DNA from 3 places in the Amycolatopsis sp. TNS106 genome. Region 1 is predicted to be linked to each of the others. Evidence: riboswitches for the same ligand, from Rfam matches in the RefSeq annotation. Region 1 holds a riboswitch; each other region holds the start of a gene.

Region 1 (4,488 bases):
CGCCGACCAGCCGGGCTCCGGGGACGGGCCCGTGCGCGACGCGCACCGTGCGACAGACACCGGCGCCGGACAACTCCGCGGCGACCTCGACGGCCGACTGGGCATCCGCACACAGGAAGGCACAGGTCGGCCCGGATCCGGACACGGTGCCGGCGAGCGCACCCGCGTTGACTCCCGCCCGCAACGTGCGGCGCAGCCCCGGACGCAACGAGACAGCGGCCGCCTGCAGATCATTGCCGAGAAGCAGCGCCAGTTGCCGCGGGTCGCCGGATGCCAGCGCCTCCACCACCGGCGTGTGCGAGCCGATCCGCGGTGGGCTGCCTTCTTCACGCAGCTTGTCCAGCTCGCCGAACACCCGCGGAGTCGAAAGCCCACGCTGGTCGAAGGCCAGGACCCAATGGAAGGTGTGCCTCGACAGGACAGGCACCAACTGTTCACCTCGGCCGGTGCCCAGCGCCGTCCCGCCGTAGAGCGCGAAAGGAACATCGCTCCCGAGCTTCGCGGCGATACCCGCCAGTTCGTCCCGGGAGATGTCGAGCTTCCACAGCGACGCGAGCCCCACCAGGGTCGCGGCCGCGTCGGCACTGCCGCCGGCCATCCCGCCCGCGACCGGGATGCCTTTGCGCAACACGACTCTGATCTTGGACTCGCCGTCCGCCTTGCCGACGTGGGCTGCCAACGCCTGCGCTGCCTTCCAGGCCAGGTTGTTGGCTCCTGTCGGTACAGAACCTTCCCCTTCACCGTAGACCTCGACGCCGGGGTCCTCGGTGACCGCGACGGTCACCTCGTCGGTCAGGGAAAGCGCCTGGAACACGGTCACCAGCTCGTGGTAGCCGTCCGGGCGTACATCTCCGACCGACAGGTGCAGGTTGACCTTGGCGGGGACCCTGACGGTCACTGGGGGCGGTACGACGGCGAGCACGCGTCAAGCCTACGTGGCCGCTCCACTTACGCTGTCATCAGGAGAAAAGAGAACGAACGGGTCAGACGCGAACGGGCCGCCCCGGACGCGATTCGTCCTGGGCGGCCCGTTCGCGGAGAAATCAGGCGGCGACACCCTGCGGGCCGCGGACCGGGTGGGTCACGTGGCCGCCACGTTCGGCGATCCAGGCGAGCGCGGCGTCCGCGCGCTCACCGCGCACCCCGAGGCGGAACCGGCCGACGGGCGTGTCGCCGATTCGGGTCAGACCGCCCCCGATGGTGGCGAGCTCGACGTCGAAGCGACCGGCGGCCTCCGGCAGCAGCGCACCGACCGAGGCGAAGCCGACGAGCACGACGTCCACCGCGCGGTCGTACTTCGAGGCCTGTGCCCGCCCGGTTTCGATGGCGGGAAGCAGCGCCTGCGCGGTCCGGCTGTTCGGGTCGGAGACCAGGTCGAGCACGGTTCCGCGTTCGATGATCGCGCCGGCCTCCAGAACGGCGACGTCGTCGCAGACACGGCGGACCACGCCGGCGTCGGGTGTGGTGAGCAGCACGGTGACGCCGAGTTCGGCGCGCGCCCGGTCGAGCACGGTCAGGACCGCGCCGGACTCCTCGGGCTGCACGCCGGCGGTCGGGTCGTCGGCCAAGAGCACGGACGGCCCGGCGGCCAGTGCCTTGGCGATGGCCACCCGGCGCAGCTGCCCCTCGGACAGGTCACCCGGCCGCTGCCCGGCACGGGGAGTGAGCCCGACCAGGTCGAGCAGGTTGCCGACCCGGTTGCGGCGCTGCGGCCCGTCGAGGCCGAGCTGTTCGAGCGGCGAAGCGATGTTGCCTGCGATGGTGCGTTCGGCGAGCAATTCCGGCTTGGTGCTCACGACGCCGACCTGGCGCCGGATTTCACGGAGACGGCGGCCGTCAAGGGTTCCGGTGTTGAGTCCATCGAGGCGGACGACACCGCGGTCGGGACGCTCCTGAAGACCGATGCACCGGGCGAGCGTCGATTTGCCGGAGCCCGCCGGACCGACGACTCCGAACAGCGAGCCTGCTTGGATGTCCACGCTCACATCGCGCAGTGCGACGACGGGATTTCCGTTGAGGGGGAAGGATTTGGACAGGTTTTCGACAGTGATCACGAAAGGCTCCATGCACATGGGGCGCTGCTTCTTGCGAGCGCGCCAACCGTCACCGAGTAACCGTCCGGGAAACGGACGGATTCAGAGATAAGGGAATGAACTCAGGCAGTAACGGTGGAGCGTCGACACGCACTTACCGTGCGGCGACCTTCATCGACGACACGTCGCCTGGTCAGCAGGAGCGGGTGGGTGACCCTGTTCATTAGGCACAGCCTCCATCGGTCCTGGCTGTAGCACCTGCCCTGTGGAGGGTGGTTGCTGCGACTTCGGCGAGCCAGGTCTCTCAGTCGCTCGGGATGGCTCACTGAGTAAAACCGATCCCACTGGATGAAAGCAAGCGCGTAGGCGCAGATCACACGTCTGGTCGCGTCCATCATACAGGATGAGCGGTCCATATTATGAGATGCGCTGGCGGCTAAGATCAACGGCAGGCGCACTGCCTGCTAAGACGAGTCGGTCCAGGGGGTGGATCACGCAGTCACACTGCCTTGACCTGGCGCCGTTCGCGCGGCTCCGGTCACACCTGCGACAGGTGGTCAGCCGGCGGCCGCGGCGATCCGGGCGAACTGGTGAACGTCCAGCTGCTCCCCGCGGGTTTTGGGGTCGATCCCCGCCTTTTCGAGCAATTCGCCCGCGCGTTCGGCGGAACCGGCCCACGACGCCAACGCGGCGCGCAAGGTCTTTCGCCTTTGCGAGAAGGCGGCGTCGACCACCGCGAACAGCCGCTCCCGATCCACGGACGACACCACGTCGCCCCGTTCGAACGCGACCAAGGCGGAGTCGACGTTCGGAACCGGCCAGAACACCGCCCTGGGCACCGCGGCGACCTTGCGCGTCTTCCCGTACCAGGCGAGCTTGACGCTGGGCACGCCGTATGTCCGGCTTCCCGGCCCCGCCGCCATTCTGTCGGCGACCTCGGTCTGGACCATTACGAGGCCGCTGGTCAGCGACGGCAATTCGGCCAGCAAGTGGAGCACGACGGGAACGGCGACGTTGTACGGCAGGTTCGCGACGAGCGCCGTCGGCCGTGCCGGCAGGTCGTCCGCGGTGATCCGCAACGCGTCCGCCCCGACGACCGTCAGCCTTTCGGCCCCACCTCGTTCGGCCACGGTGCTGGGCAGCCGCCCCGCCAGAACAGGATCGATTTCGACCGCGACGACCTCGGCGCCAGTCGCGAGCAGTCCGAGTGTCAGCGAGCCGAGGCCCGGCCCGACCTCCAGGACGACGTCGCCTTCACCGATCCCCGAGAGGTCGACGATGCGGCGCACCGTATTGGGATCGTGCACGAAGTTCTGGCCGAGCTTCTTGGTCGGACGTACGTCCAGCTCGGCCGCCAGCGCCCTGATTTCCGCAGGACCGAGCAGTTCAGTCACCCGACGATCGTAACCAGGTCCGGTAAGCCACGATTGGCCGGTGGACGACGTCGTACTCGATGGAGACAAAGTCCGGCTGCGCGATTGGCACCCGTCCGACCTCGGGCCGCTCCGCGACCTACTCGACCCCGGGCGGCCTTGGCACAAAACGAACGGCCCCTACTTCGGCACGCCGAGCACGGCCGCCGCCGAATCCACAGCGCGCGAACTCACCACGACCAAGACCGCGAGACCCGATCCGCGCACCAGTCTCGCCGTGTGCGACCTGAGCAACGGACGACTGATCGGCCGGGTCGGCTGGTATTGGGAAAGCAGGCAGACCGACTGGCGGCGGATGGGCCTGGCCATCTACGACGAGCGGTATTGGGGCGGCGGGTTCGGCACCGAGGCCTTGCGCATGTGGACGACCTACTTGTTCTCCCGCACCGACGCACTCCGTCTGGACTTCGCCACGTTCTCGGGTAACCCGGGAATGATCGCCGTCGGACGACGGCTCGGATTCGTCGAAGAAGGCCGGTTCCGGCGCGCCCGGCGCTGGTCCGGCGGCGTCCACGACGCCGTCGTCTACGGGGTGCTCCGCGAGGAATGGGACCGGACGCATCAGCAGGGCCAGGGACCGGCCTGATCCGCCCCCACCATCCGGATGGCTTTTCCGAAGCGACACGCATCCCACTCAAGGGTGATCGGCGCAGGTCCGCACAGCCGGAGCGTAATGATCATCCACCCGATCGATACCGTGCATTCGTTCGAATCTGCCTCGACAATCGAGGGATGACCAGCACAAACATTCCCAAGGCCTTCCCGCTCAATCTGCCGGAAGGTGACGCCGAACTGCTTCTCGACGAGTTGCAGACGCGGCTACGCGAAGGGCGACGTCTTGTCGCCGAAGTCGGCCAGATCCTGGCCGAGATCGAGTCACGTGGTGTCCGTGATCTCTACGGGCACAACTCGATCGCCGTCTTCTACGAGCATGTGGCCCGGGTACCTCGGGCGGAGGCTCAGAGAGTGACCGGAAGAGCGCTGGCGCTCAATTCGAGACGGGCGCGCGACGGCACGTCGAT
Region 2 (4,488 bases), 1.4 Mb from region 1:
TCGGCAAGCGGCTCGTCGGCGCGCTGGAGATCGAGTCGGGGATCAACGACGCCCCGGCCTACATCGCCGTCGTCGTCCTCGCCGAGGGGACGACCATCGACTGGTCGCTGCCGCTGCTGGTGGTCTACGAACTCGCCGCCGGGCTGGTGATCGGCCTGGCCTTCGGCTGGGGCGGGGCGTTCGCGCTGCGCCGGGCGGCGCTTCCCGCCACCGGTCTGTACCCGCTGGCCACGGTCGCGGTATGCGTCGTGGCGTATTCGAGCGGGCAGCTCGCCCACGCGTCGGGCCTGCTCGCCACCTACGTCGCGGCCCTGGTGCTGGGGAACTCGAAGCTGCCGCACCGCTCGGACACGCTGTCCTTCGCCGAAGGGCTCGGCTGGCTCGCGCAGATCGGCCTGTTCGTGCTGCTCGGCCTGTTCGCGTCGCCGAGCAGGATCTTCGAAAGCCTGGTCCAGGGCCTGGTCGCGGGCGCGGTCGTGCTGCTGCTCGCCCGCCCGCTCTCGGTCCTGCTGTCGGCGCTGCCGTTCAAGATCCCCTGGCGAGAACAGGTGTTCCTGTCCTGGGCCGGGCTGCGCGGGGCGGTCCCGATCGTGCTCGCGCTGATTCCGCTGTCGTCCGGGGTGCCCGGCGCGCAGGAGCTGGTCGACGCGGTGTTCGTGCTGGTCATCGTGCTGACTTTGCTCCAAGGGGCCACGCTGACCCCGCTCGCGAGAATCCTCGGGCTGGCCCGGCACGCCGAGGCGCACGAGATCGACGTCGACTCCGCGCCGCTCGACGAGATGGGTGCGGAACTGCTGCAGGTCCGGATCCACGCGGGATCGAAGATGCACGGCGTGTACCTGGCCGAACTGCGGCTGCCGGTGGGGGCGACGATCAGCCTCCTCGTCCGCGACGGCGCCGGCTTCACGCCGAACAAGAACACCAGGCTCCAGGAGCGCGACCAGTTACTCGTCGTGACCACCGCCGAAGTGCGTGACGCGGCCGAACGACGGCTTCGGGCCGTCGACCGCGCAGGCCGACTCGCCAGGTGGAAGGGCGAATCCGGCCAGTAGGTCACGAACCGCCACCAGCTGTTCGTCGGTTGATCTCAGAAACTTCTTCCCATTTGTACTCCTTTTGGATTACTTTTCCCGCAATCGACTCCATCGAATGGGTGAGTGTCACGGGGTAAGGAGTACGCAAGGTGACGAAACTTCCTGTGCGGTTCGCTGGTCTAGGGGTCACCGCCGCACTCGTCGGGGTGGTTCTCTCTGCTCCCGCCGCCTCCGCGGCCGGCGCCTTTCCCGCGTTCGGGCTGCCCTTCGACTCGGGCCAGTCGGTCTACTCGGCGGGGATCCACTCGGACAACGGCACCTCCGGCGTGAAGAACGCCATCGACTTCAGCCCCGGGGACAAGACCGTTCGCGCCCCGCTGGCGGGAACGGTCCGGATCCAGCACTGTTCCGGCGGCGACTGGGTGACCGTCGACCACGACGGTGGCCGGCGGACCGGGTACTACCACCTGGAGGGCATCGCGGTCACGGACGGCCAGAAGGTCGCCCCTGGCGACGCGCTCGGCCGGACCGGCAACGCGCTGCCCTGTGGTGGCAGCAGTACCGGCGCCCATGTGCACTTCACCCTGTGGACCCTGCCCGCGGCCGCCGCGCAGGGCGGAGACTCGCGCGACTTCGGGGTCGGCGCGGGCAACTGGAACGGCCTGTCCTACGACGAGGTCTCGACCAAGGTCGCCGAGGCCTACGGCGAAGCCGTCGACGGCAAGACCTTCGGCGGCTGGCGGTTCACCGCGGGCACCGATCAGTACTCCGGCACCGCGACCGAGGTCTCCTCCCGCTCGACCGTCCCGCTGCCCGGCCGATTCCGGGCCTGACCTGCCGTTGCCCGGCGCGGCGCGGCGCCGGGCAACGGTTCTTCCCGCTTGCGGAACACGTGAGCGGCGTCTCAAGATGCGGACGAGGGCTGGCTCGATCGCCCGCCCATCCGCTAACTTCGTCCGTAGGTCACGAGTGTCAGCGTCAAGCCCCGGCTAGCTGACCGGCAACCCTCCTTCCGCGGTGGGGTGCCCCGGGTGAGGACCTGGCTCGTCGCGTGGTGCGACGGGCAAGCGCGGGATCCTCGGCGGGTCCCCTGGCCCGGAGGATGACGATGACTCTCGCTCTCGAACGCACCAGCACCCCCGCTGAAGTCGCTGAAGACGTTGCCACGCACCAGATCCCGGCGGTCGCGTGCGCTGATCTCCGGGTTCCGCTGGTCACCGGCGGCGACATCGGTTACGCCAACCTCGATCACGCGGCGAGCGCCCCCTGTCTGGACAAGGTGCGTGCCGCGGTCGACGAATTCCTGCCCTGGTACGCCAGCGTGCACCGCGGCGCCGGCTTCGCTTCGCAGGTCTCGACCAAACTTTACGAGCGCACGCGCGGAATCCTGCGCGACTTCGTCGACGCGCGGTCGACCGACACCGTCGTGTTCACCCGCAACACCACCGATTCCTTCAACCTTCTCGCGCGCAGCCTGCCGAAACACACCTCGGTCGTCGTGTTCGACACCGAGCACCACGCCGCGCTGCTGCCGTGGAAGGGACCGAACGTCCGCCGGATCGAAACCCCTCGGACCCGCCTCGCCGCGGTGTCCGCTGTGGACGAAGCGCTCGCGGACTGCCCGCAGGGTCCGCGGCTGGTCGTGCTCACCGGCGCGTCCAATGTGACCGGGGAACTGTTGCCCGTCAAGGAGATCGCGGCCGTCGCGCGGCGGCACGGCGCCCGGATCGCGCTCGACGCGGCGCAGCTCGCGCCGCACCGGAAGATCTCGGTGCGCGAACTGGACGTCGATTATGTCGCGCTCTCGGGGCACAAGCTGTACGCGCCTTTCGGGGCGGGCGCGCTGATCGGCCGCGCCGACTGGCTGCGCGCGGCTCAGCCGTACCTCGCCGGTGGCGGCGCGACGAAGCTCGTCAACCGTGACTCCGAAAACCTCGGCGTGGTCTGGAATTCCGGTCCCGAGCGGCACGAAGCCGGTTCGCCCAACACCGTCGGCGTCTACGCGCTCGGTGTCGCCTGCGAAACCCTGGCCTCGAACTGGGACGGGATCGTCGCCCACGAGGAGGAATTGCTGGCGCGCCTGCGCCGCGGTCTCGCCGCCATCCCCGGATTCGCCGAACTGCGGCTGTTCGACGCGCCGGTCGACCGGGTCGGCACGCTCAGCTTCGTCGTCGACGGCTTCGACCCGGGCTGGCTCGCCGCGGTGCTGTCCGCGGAATACGGCATCGGCGTGCGAGACGGCGCGTTCTGCGCGCACGTGGCGACCAAGCGGCTGATCGCCGTGGCCGGTTCGACGGGTCAGCAGGCCGTGCGGGTCAGCCTCGGCCTCGGGAGCACCACCGAGCACGTGGACCGGATCGTCCTGGCGCTGCGCCAGATCGTGGCCCGCGGCGCGCGCTGGCAGTACGAGAAGCCGGAAGGCCGCTGGGTGCCGGAGAACGATCCGCGGGAGCTTCCCCCGTTCTGCGCCTGACCCACTACCCTCACCCCGTATGGGGAACGAGCGACCGCGTTACTGGTTTCCGCTGGCGTTGCTGGGATTCGCCCAGTTGCTGGTGGTGGCTTTCGGCGGGATGTGGTCCGGAGGATGGTTCGCCTACGCGCCCGCCGCTGGACGGCGGTTCCTGACCCAGGAGCTGTACGGGGTCGGTGAGGGCAGGTACGCGGGCTTGTACGGCGTCGAGATGAGCCGTGAGAACGCTGCCGCGCTGGATGCGTCGTTCGACATCGTCGGCCGGACCGACGGCTGGCTGTTCGCCGTCCTCGCGGTCTACCTCGGCACGGTGCTGTTCTACGCCATCCGGACGAAGGCCCTGCGCTGGTGGAAGGTCGCCGCGATCGCGCTCGGCGGGCTGGTCGGCATCGTGCTGGCGGATCTGGTCGGCTACTGGGAGCTCGATCTCGACGGCGACACCCGGAGCGCGATCCTGCTGACGCTCGGCCTGGCCGGGCTCGCGTGGCTGGAGCGCAGCGTCCTGGTCCTCGTCGTGGCCGCGGCGTTCGTGCTCTGCGCGGTCGTGTTCGCGCAAGGGCAGCTCGCGCTGGTGCTGTCGTCACTGGTCGTGCTCGCCGGGGCGTTCGCCGCCCTGCTGAGCAGGCCGAAGGCGGCCGCCGAGGAGTCCTGAACACGCTCAGTGGACAATGGGGCGGTGAGTACAGAGCCCGAAACGGCGCCACCGTCGCCACCGCTGCCCAAGAAGCGCGTCGCCGTGGTGTTCGCCGTCGCCGCGGTGCTGTGGGGGATCGACCTCCTCACCAAGCAGATCGCCGTGTCCACGCTGGAGGGCAAGCAGCCGGTCGAGTTCCTCGGCGGGCTCGTGTACTTCCAGCTCGTGCGCAACCCCGGTGCCGCCTTCTCGATGGCGACCGGGCTGACCTGGGTGCTCGCGCTGGTCGCGATCGCCGTCGTGATCGCCATCGTCTGGCTGTCCCGGCGGCTGCGCTCGGTCGGCTG
Region 3 (4,488 bases), 3.3 Mb from region 1:
AACGGCTCCGTCGTCCTGCGCGCCGGGACCCCGGCGGGCCGGGTGCTGCTGACGGGCGACATCGAGCTTGCCGCGCAGGCCGACCTGATGGCCGAGGGTGCCGAACTGCGTGCCGAGATACTGAAGGTTCCGCACCACGGAAGCCGTTACACGGCACCGGATTTTCTCAACGCCGTCGCGCCGCGGGCGGCGTTGGTGAGCGTCGGCGCCGGAAACACCTACGGGCATCCGAACAAGTCCACTTTGGACAACCTGGTGGCCGTCGGCGCGTCGGTCGCCAGGACGGACACGGACGGCGACACAGCCGTCCTCGCCGACGCGCGAGGCCTCGCCCTGGTACGCCGGGGTGAGCCCCGCGGCCCGCCTCGTTCTTGAGACGGGCCGCCGGGAACTCAGATGCCCAGAGCTTCGCGGACCGCGTCGGCCGAGGCGCTGACGGTGGCCTTGGGGCCGATCTTGTCCTCGACGGCGTCGAGGGTCTTGAGGCCGTCACCGGTGATCAGCAGGACGATTTCCTCGTCCGGGTTGAGCTTGCCGGTCTCGATGAGCTTCTTGGCCGTCGCGACGGTGACGCCGCCGGCGGTCTCGGTGAAGATGCCCTCGGTACGGGCGAGCAGCCGGATGCCTTCGACGACCTCTTCGTCGGTGACGTCTTCGATCGCGCCACCGGTGCGGTTGACGACGTCGAGGACGTAGGGGCCGTCGGCCGGGTTCCCGATCGCCAGCGAGCGGGCGATCGTGTCCGGCTTGACCGGCTGGACGACGTCGTGCCCCGCGCGGAAGGCCGCCGAGACGGGGGAACAGCCGGTGGCCTGTGCGCCGAACACCTTGTACGGCGTCTCGTCGACGAGGCCGAGCTGCCCGAACTCACGGAAACCCTTGTCCACCTTGGTGAGCTGGGAACCGGAGGCGATCGGCACCACGATCTGGGACGGAAGCCGCCAGCCGAGCTGCTCGGCGACCTCGAAGGCCAGCGTCTTGGAGCCTTCCGAGTAGTAGGGCCGGACGTTCACATTGACGAACGCCCAGCTCTCCTGCTCGGCGGCGAGCTGGGTGGCGAGCCGGTTCACGTCGTCGTAGTTGCCGTCGACCGCGATCAGGTCACCGTCGTACACGGCGGTGGTCAGGATCTTGGCCCGTTCCAGGGTCTTCGGGATCAGCACGACCGACCGCCAGCCCGCACGGGCCGCCGCGGCGGCGACGGCGTTGGCCAGGTTGCCGGTCGAGGGACAGGCGAGCACGTCGAACCCGAACTCGCGAGCGGCGGCCAAAGCGACGGCGACCACGCGGTCCTTGAACGAGTGAGTGGGGTTGCCGGTGTCGTCCTTGACCCAGACCTTCTTGACGCCCAAGGCTTTGGCGAGCCTGTCGGCCTGGATGAGCCGGGTGGCGCCGGGTTCGGTGTTGGGGACCTCTTCGACGTTCGAGGGAACGGGAAGGAGTTTCTTGTAGCGCCAGATGTTCTTCGGTCCGGCTTCGATGTCCTCGCGGCGCACGCGGCCGAAGTCGTAGGCGACTTCGAGCGGCGAGAAGTCCTCGGCGGAAACGAATTCGGGGGCGAGCGGCTGCCGGTGTCCCTCTTCCTTCGACACCAGTTCGACGGCCGGTCCGAGATCCGGGGTCTTGGTGGTGGAGGTCGTGCCGAGGGTTGCGGTCATCGCGAGGTTCCTTTCCTCATCTGCCCCGCCATGGCGGGCCGGAATTGGCACCGTGTTCGTCAGCTATCCCGCGATCGCGGAATGACAGGCTGACGCCGGTTGCCGGGGCTTCATCGGGCCGTTCCCTCTGCCCCTCTGGATGAGCGGTATTCGATTGTCGGCACGCGTGTGATCGCGTCGCCTCGCCAACACCGTACGACATGAGGCTCAGGTGGGGCCACCGTGCCCGCTACACATCACCGGACAAAGCACACGAGAGGAGGAGTGGCAGGATCGTCACCGTGACGACGCAAGGTTCCGCCCCATCGCCGCTGGTCCTGGTTCTCGGTGAGGAAGAGCTGCTGATCGAACGGGCGGTCCGCAGCGCCTCGGACGCGGCCAAGGCGGCCGATCCGACGGCGGATCTCACCCGGATCCGGGTGTCGGACCTCACAGTCCCGGCGCTCGCGGAAATGGTCAGCCCCTCGCTGTTCGCCGAGGGCCGGGTGATCGTCCTCGAATCCGCGCACGACATCTCACAGGAGCTCGCGGACGGGGTGATGGCCTACGTCAAGGCGCCCGCCGACGGCATCGTGCTCGTCGTCGTGCACAGCGGTGGTGGCCGGAGCAAGGCCGCGAAGGGGCTCCCCGCTGCCTTGAAGAAGGCCGGTGCGGAGGTTGTCGAATGCCCGAAACTGACCAAGGCCGCTGAGCGGGAATCCTTTGTCCGCAACGAGGTCCGCCGCGTCGGCGGGAAGATCGACGGTGCGGCCGTGCTCGCGCTGATCGACGCGGTCGGCTCGGATCTGCGTGAACTGTCGTCGGCCGCGACCCAGCTGGTCGCGGACGCCGGCGGAACGGTCGACGAGCAGGCGGTCCGGCGCTACCACCGGGGCCGCGCCGACGTGAACGGGTTCGCCGTCGCGGAGAAGGCCGTCGCCGGTGACAAGGCCGCCGCGCTGGAGTCGCTGCGCTGGGCGATGCAGCTCGGCGTACCGCACGTGCTGGTCGCGGACGCCCTCGCCGACGCCGTCCGGACGATCGCGCGGGTGTCCGGCGCCGGTCGCGGGAACCCGAACCAGATGGCGGGTGAGCTGGGGATGCCGCCGTGGAAGGTGCGCAAGGCGCAGGGGCAGGCCCGCGGCTGGGGCCAGGACGGGCTCGCCACCGCGATGCGGGTGGTCGCCCGGCTGAACGCCGAGGTCAAGGGAGTCGCGGCCAACCCGGAGTACGCGCTGGAGCGCGCGGTCCTGGAGGTCGTCGACGCCCACGGCACGAGCCGCTGAAACGGCGAAGGGCCCCGGCGACTCGCGTCGCCGGGGCCCTTCGAAAGCCGATCAGAGAGAGTTCGCGCGCTTCGCCAGCGCGGACTTCTTGTTGGCGGCCTGGTTGGCGTGGAGAACGCCCTTGGTCACGGCCTTGTCCAGCTTCTTGGCCGCGTCCTTCTGCAGTTCCAGGGCCTTGGCCTTGTCGCCGGCGTCGGCGGCCTCACGGAACTTGCGGATCGCGGTCTTCACCGAGGACCGGATCGCCTGGTTGCGCTGACGCGCCTTCTCGTTGGTGGTGATGCGCTTGATCTGCGACTTGATGTTGGCCACGGGGGCGCTCCTCTTGAATCTCTCGGTGGTTTCACCGCCGCGCTGTGACCGGCCCTGCTGCTCGTGAGAGCGCGCGGGTTTCCTCCATGACGGAATGCCACACGACGGTGAAAGGCAAGCTTAGCAGCCGTCCGGGGGCGGCTCGCGGCCACCTCGGAACGGGTGCTTGAGGTACGGTGCGGAGCGTAGTGCCTAGGGTTCCGCCGCCTGCCCGCTCAGCGAAACACACAATCAGGGCAGACGGGACAGGTCCGAGCGGCACCATCGGCGGGGCCGGAAGCGCCGCCGTTCATCTGACGGGACAAAAGCCTGGAGGACCGGTATTTTCCGCGTGCGCGGAAAACGTGAAAGGTCCGCCGTGAACGCCACCGCCCTGTCCTTCGTCGTCATCGCCGCCGTCATCCACGCGGGCTGGAACCTCGCGGCCAAGCGGATCCGTCGTGGCGGAGCGCGCTTCGTCTGGGCTTACTACAGCCTCTCCGCGATCCTGCTCGTCCCCGTCATGGCCGTTTCGCCGGCCGTGGAGCCGCAACGTCCACAGTGGACCTGGTTGTTCGCCGCGGTGGTCACGGCGGTGTTCCACGTCACTTACGGGATCGTCCTCCAGCGGGGATACGCCGTCGGGGATCTTTCCGTCGTCTATCCCGTCGCCCGCGGTACGGGGCCGCTGATCTCGGTGCTCGCGGCCGTCGTCCTGCTCGGCGAGCGGCCAGGAGTGCTCGGTCTGCTAGGCGCGTTCCTCGTGGTCGCCGGGGTGCTGGTGATCGGCACCGGGCGGGCACCGGCCCACGCCGACGCCGCCGATCGGGTCGCCCGCCGCAAAGGGCTGGTCTACGGACTGCTGACCGGTCTCACGATCGCCGCCTACACGCTGTGGGACGCCCATTCGGTCACGGGCCTGGGGGTCCCGCCGATCGTCTACTTCGGAACCGGCGCGATCGTGCAGAGCCTCCTCATGACTCCGTATGCGCTGAAGGACCGTGATGAAGTGTCGTGGCTCTGGCGTGAACACAAACGTGAGATCCTCGTCGTAGGCGCGCTCTCGCCGGTCGCCTACCTGCTGGTGCTCTACGCCCTCCAGATCGCTCCGGTGAGCCTCGTCGCACCCGCGAGGGAGCTGAGCATCGTCCTGGGTGGCCTCGCCGCCTGGCTGGTCCTGGGGGAGGCGAACGCCGTGCGCAGGCTGGCCGGCTCGCTGGTGGTGCTGGCGGGGATCACCGCGATTGCGATGGCCTGAACCCATCCGGTAGGGA

What was found. Region 1 has a riboswitch for S-adenosylmethionine ahead of CVV72_RS34725 (methionine ABC transporter ATP-binding protein). Riboswitches for the same ligand answer to the same signal wherever they lie in the genome.
Region 2: another riboswitch for S-adenosylmethionine. It lies ahead of CVV72_RS00660 (aminotransferase class V-fold PLP-dependent enzyme); the one in region 1 lies ahead of CVV72_RS34725 (methionine ABC transporter ATP-binding protein).
Region 3: another riboswitch for S-adenosylmethionine. It lies ahead of thrC (threonine synthase); the one in region 1 lies ahead of CVV72_RS34725 (methionine ABC transporter ATP-binding protein).

What each region holds. Positions count from the first base shown of each region.
Region 1 is NZ_CP024972.1:7,513,594-7,518,081, reverse strand. It holds gene CVV72_RS34730 (4-(cytidine 5'-diphospho)-2-C-methyl-D-erythritol kinase) at 1-922, opposite strand, end outside; gene CVV72_RS34725 (methionine ABC transporter ATP-binding protein) at 1,044-2,054, opposite strand; SAM riboswitch class I at 2,267-2,357, opposite strand; gene rsmA (16S rRNA (adenine(1518)-N(6)/adenine(1519)-N(6))-dimethyltransferase RsmA) at 2,591-3,427, opposite strand; gene CVV72_RS34715 (GNAT family N-acetyltransferase) at 3,468-4,052, shown strand; gene CVV72_RS34710 (DUF222 domain-containing protein) at 4,013-4,488, shown strand, end outside.
Region 2 is NZ_CP024972.1:129,603-134,090, forward strand. It holds gene CVV72_RS00650 (potassium/proton antiporter) at 1-1,052, shown strand, start outside; gene CVV72_RS00655 (M23 family metallopeptidase) at 1,184-1,867, shown strand; SAM riboswitch class IV at 1,996-2,110, shown strand; gene CVV72_RS00660 (aminotransferase class V-fold PLP-dependent enzyme) at 2,143-3,507, shown strand; gene CVV72_RS00665 (hypothetical protein) at 3,527-4,159, shown strand; gene lspA (signal peptidase II) at 4,184-4,488, shown strand, end outside.
Region 3 is NZ_CP024972.1:4,257,592-4,262,079, reverse strand. It holds gene CVV72_RS19150 (ComEC/Rec2 family competence protein) at 1-375, shown strand, start outside; gene thrC (threonine synthase) at 393-1,658, opposite strand; SAM riboswitch class I at 1,672-1,804, opposite strand; gene holA (DNA polymerase III subunit delta) at 1,940-2,923, shown strand; gene rpsT (30S ribosomal protein S20) at 2,975-3,235, opposite strand; gene CVV72_RS19130 (EamA family transporter) at 3,594-4,472, shown strand.